2 regions of the Colwellia sp. KS18-150 genome follow, and region 2 is predicted to be linked to the other one. Evidence: riboswitches for the same ligand, from Rfam matches in the RefSeq annotation. Region 2 holds a riboswitch; the other holds the start of a gene.
The links. A riboswitch is a leader RNA that binds a small molecule or an ion and turns the genes downstream of it on or off. The one in region 2 is predicted to bind cobalamin.
Positions count from the first base shown of each region.

Region 1: another riboswitch for cobalamin. It lies ahead of AC27IF_RS03635 (TonB-dependent receptor domain-containing protein); the one in region 2 lies ahead of cobT (nicotinate-nucleotide--dimethylbenzimidazole phosphoribosyltransferase).

Region 1 covers NZ_BAAJMC010000002.1:53,403-55,801, forward strand. Annotated here, with positions in the region: gene cobO (cob(I)yrinic acid a,c-diamide adenosyltransferase) at 1-296, shown strand, start outside; gene AC27IF_RS03630 (cobalamin-binding protein) at 342-1,202, shown strand; cobalamin riboswitch at 1,224-1,404, shown strand; gene AC27IF_RS03635 (TonB-dependent receptor domain-containing protein) at 1,440-2,399, shown strand, end outside.
Region 2 covers NZ_BAAJMC010000001.1:717,214-719,612, reverse strand. Annotated here, with positions in the region: gene AC27IF_RS03345 (adenosylcobinamide-GDP ribazoletransferase) at 1-198, opposite strand, end outside; gene cobT (nicotinate-nucleotide--dimethylbenzimidazole phosphoribosyltransferase) at 188-1,255, opposite strand; cobalamin riboswitch at 1,416-1,608, opposite strand; gene AC27IF_RS03335 (histidine phosphatase family protein) at 1,730-2,371, opposite strand.

The DNA.
Region 1 (2,399 bases), on a different contig from region 2:
AAAAAGATATTGCTGCAGCTCAAAAAGTTTGGCAACGAAATAAAGTATTACTCAGCGATAATAATGTTGATGTGGTACTCCTTGATGAAATGACCTACATGATTGCCTATAAATATATAGAGTTAGAAGAGCTGCTTGAAGCGTTAAAAAATCGTCCTAAAAATCAACATGTCATTATTACCGGCCGTGCCTGTCACCGAGAAATCATTGCCTTAGCTGACACAGTTAGTGAAGTACAGTCCGTCAAACATGCCTTCGATAACGGCGTTAAAGCTCAAAAAGGCATCGATTGGTAAATGCTGATGTTTATAAGTTATAGCACCTAAAGAGATCACAAAAATATGAACAAACTTTTATCAATACTCATTTTGTTATCACTGAGCATGTCTTGCTTTGCTAACAGTCACGCTAAAGATAAACCGAGTATTATCGCGTTATCTCCTCACATTGTTGAGATGCTATTTGATATTGGTGCCGGAGAGCAAATTATTGGCACCACGGCATTTGCTGATTACCCAGAGCAAGCTAAGAATATCCCTGTCATTGGTAACTATCTTAGATTACAGATTGAAAAGGTTATCGAACTGCAACCAGACCTCATCATCGCATGGAAAAGTGGTAACCCTAGTGATGATCTCGCTCGATTAAAACAGCTAGGTTTTAACATCGTTTATTCACAGCCAAATACCTTTGCTGATGTTGCAAAAGAGATGCGTGAATTTGGTAAGTTAACTGGTCACGAATTACAAGCTGAGCAACAAACTCAAGATTTTCTAGCTCAACTTAATCAAATTACTCAGCAATATCAGAATAAAAGCAAAATTGTCGGTTTTTACGAGTTATGGTCAAGACCATTAACCACCGTTGCACAAGGAAGTTGGCCGCAACAGTTTTTAACGATTTGTGGGGTAGATAACCCTTTTAAACAGTTATCAATTCCCTACCCTCAGGTAAATATTGAAACAGTATTGCAAACGCCGATACAAGTTATTATCCAGCCATTATCAGAGAACCAAACTGATAAATTAGGCTTTAACTGGCAAGACTGGTCGATAGTTCCGGCAGTAAAAAATAATAAAATTATCCAACCTGACGCTGATGCCATGCACCGCATGACAGCGAGAAGCCTTGGAGAATTACAGCATTTGTGTACAAACATTGACGAAATACGACAATGGTTGTTAAGCAATAAAGCGCTTTAATTAGCCCCAAAGAGGCTAATAAAGCATATAAAGATTTTAGGTGTTGATGTTTTTATAAAGCATCAGTGAAACGGGAAATAGGTGCGTACTTTAAAAGTGTAACTCCTATACTGCCCTCGCAACGGTAATAAAGGTCACCCTGAGTAATTAATTTATGGTAACCCTTTTCAGTCCGGAGACCGGCCTAAAATAACACTAGTTTTGTAAGTACGGTGGGTGCTTATAATTGAGGACAACATGAAAAAAACACTTTTAGCATTAACCATTGCTAGCACATTTACATCAGGATTAACTTTCGCTAACTCAAGCCAAGAAAGTACCGATGAAACAGAAAACATGATAATTACTGCTAACCGCACAGCACAAAGCGAAGCAGATCTTTTAAGTAGCGTTAAAGTCATAACACGTGCAGATATTGAGTTATCGTCTTCTAATTCGATTGCTGAATTACTTAATGATGTTAATGGCATACAAATATCTCAAAGTGGTGGCGCAGGTCAAACAACATCTATATTTAGTCGTGGCACTGACTCGGGCCACACCTTAGTTATTATTGATGGCCAACGTATTGGCTCCGCAACACTAGGGCAAGTTGCCTTTGCCGACATCAGTGTTGAGCAGGTAGAGCGAATTGAAGTGATCAAAGGCCCAAGAGCTGCACTTTGGGGCTCTGATGCTATAGGTGGTGTCATTCAAATATTTACTCGTCAATTAGCCGCAGGTGAAATTGCTGTTGATGCTGGCCTAGGCAATGACAAACAGCAGCAAGCAAGTATCAGTGGCGCAATAGGCCATGGTGATGGTAGTACAACCTTCACAGCTTCTGCTAAATCTAGCGATGGCTATGATGTTTATGACTTAGCTGAAGATGATGACGATGGTTACAGTCGTGAAAACGTTTCACTTATTGGTCAACAACAGTTGAACCAAGAATGGAAAATTAATTGGTTAGCTAAATATAACCAAGGCGAAACAGAATATGATAGTGCTTTTGGTGGCGCTAACGAAAATTCATTTGAAACACTACAATGGCAACTTTCTGCCAGCCAAACAGATGGCAACTGGCATCAACAACTATTTGTAGGTCAACAAAAAAATGAAAGCACCTCATTCGGTAATGGCATTAGTGAGAGTGATGGTAGTCGTTTTGAAACCGATCGCTTACAAGGTACATGGTTAGGTAGTTACCAGCTAACT
Region 2 (2,399 bases):
CATCATGGTGGCTAGGTAAAATGTAAACGCAGAGCTTGCCCCAATAAAAATGCCAACCAATGGAAAGTATCGACAGGCTTCACCAAGCATTTTTTCTGTTATTTCAACACTATGTTTCACCGGAATGCGGGTAAAGAAACTAATAGCCAACAACAATAACTGCCATTGTTTACACAAGATAGCTAGCTTAGGTAACATCGGTGACCTCAGCATCTGCAAAGCTGGCCATGTTATTAAAAAAAGCAACCGCAGCTTGCATAATTGGCAAGGCTAGCGCAGCTCCTGTGCCTTCACCTAATCGTAAGCCTAAATTTAATAACGGCTTTACTTCTAACCACTGCAACATTTTTTGATGACCTTGCTCTCCGGAGCAGTGAGCAAATACCATGTAATCTTTAGCATTACAATTAAGCTCAATAGCCAACATAGCCGCCGCAGTACAAATAAAGCCATCAACAATAATCACCATATTTTTTTCAGCCGCCGCAAGCATAGCGGCAGTAATTTGAACGAGTTCAAAGCCACCTAAACAGCGCAGAATCTCAACCGAATCAACCAAATCATTCTTATGCAAAGCCAGCGCTTGCTCAACAAGCTGTTGCTTTTTATTAACTACATCATCAGAAACTCCAGTGCCACGACCAACAGCCTCACTAGCAGGTATTTTCATTAGTGCAGCCATAATGGCTGAAGCGACAGTTGTATTACCAATACCCATTTCACCGAAGGCGATAATATTACAGCCAGTACGTTTAACCTTGTTAATATGATCTTTAGCGAACACAAAACCTTGCTCAACCTGCGCAGCGGTCATTGCTGCTTGTTGATTAATCGGCTGAGTAATATTGCCTAAACGTTGATTAATTACTGCGACTGATGTTTCGAGAGGGTGTAAAATACCGGTATCGACTACATTAAGCTGCCAACCAAATTGCTGACAAAAAACGTTAATAGCCGCGCCGCCACGAGCAAAGTTTTCGACCATTTGACTGGTGACATCACTTGGGGCAATAGAGACACCTTCATTAGCAATACCATGGTCTCCGGCAAAAACGCTTAGATGAGGAGAGTTAAGGTGTAACTTATAATGTTTATTATAAAGACCATCAAAAACATTATCTGATAGCTGTATTTGAGCAATTTTTTTAGCGAGTAACTCCAGATCCCCCAAGGCCCCAAGAGGTTTAGTTTTACTATCAATTTTGGCTTGGATTATTGCAGAAAATTTCTGACAAACGGGGTTAATATCAAACATTACATCACCTAAAAAAGACCAAATAAATTTGGCGGTACTTATGATAAACGTCGATAATATTTTTAGGAACTGGAGCGCAAATCGCTATTCATCCATGCACTATGCAAGGATAGAAAAGAAACAATATAGCTAATGCTCGAGTAACCCGCTCGACGTAGTAATCAATGTACATAATTCACCTGGTATCCTGACTTACAGCGTCTAGATATGTCCCTTCCCAAGATAACTTAGTGGTTAACATATCGCTCTGTTTACAGTTGCGGGTACAGTTGTGGATTTACACCACATTCCCAGCCTCACTTTATTGATTGTTTATGACTTATTGCATAAAGAATAACAAGTGAAATTGACTATGACATTATTTAATTAGTGGCGCGATTATCGACTGATAGGGCAAAATAGCAAGGTTTATTTTTAACTCTGTTATTGCGAAAAAACATATTAAGCACTTGAAAACTAACAATGACTATCAAGCTAAAGCTTTAATTTCGGCCAAGCATTCCCTTCATCATCAATCACTATTTGAATATGAATTAATGCCCCGTATGGCACATCAATATTAGTCATATGAATTGTCCCAGGAATGGGTAGCGCCAACACTTTTGCCAAAATATAGCGAATAACTCCACCATGACTGATCACTAAAGTATTTTGTGGGTTACTTTCTTCAGCTTTTTGTTGTTTATATTGCGCTAATAAACGTTGCCAAAAATCATCAACACGCTGAATAAAATCATCAATGGCTTCACCATTAGGAGGCTGGTATTGCCATGGATTTTGCCAAAATTTACCGAGTGTTGGCTCGGTGTCATTCAAACTCGATTTTGTTTGCCATAACGCTTGATAACTCATACCATCCCAATCACCAAAGTCCATTTCCTGTAGCTGTGTCGAGACTTTGAGTGATAAGTTGGTTTGGTGACAATATTCTTGTGCAAACGCTCGACAACGGATTAGCGGTGAACTGTAACATTGTGAGATGTTAGGCAAGGTTTTAGTGGCGTCAATCAGCTGTTGTTTACCTTTTTCAGATAATGCAATATCGGTGCGCCCACAAAGAATCCCTGCTTGCATAAGCTCACCATGGCGCAGTAAATACACATTAAACTCTGACAAAATACCATTCCTAAAATCACTAAAATCA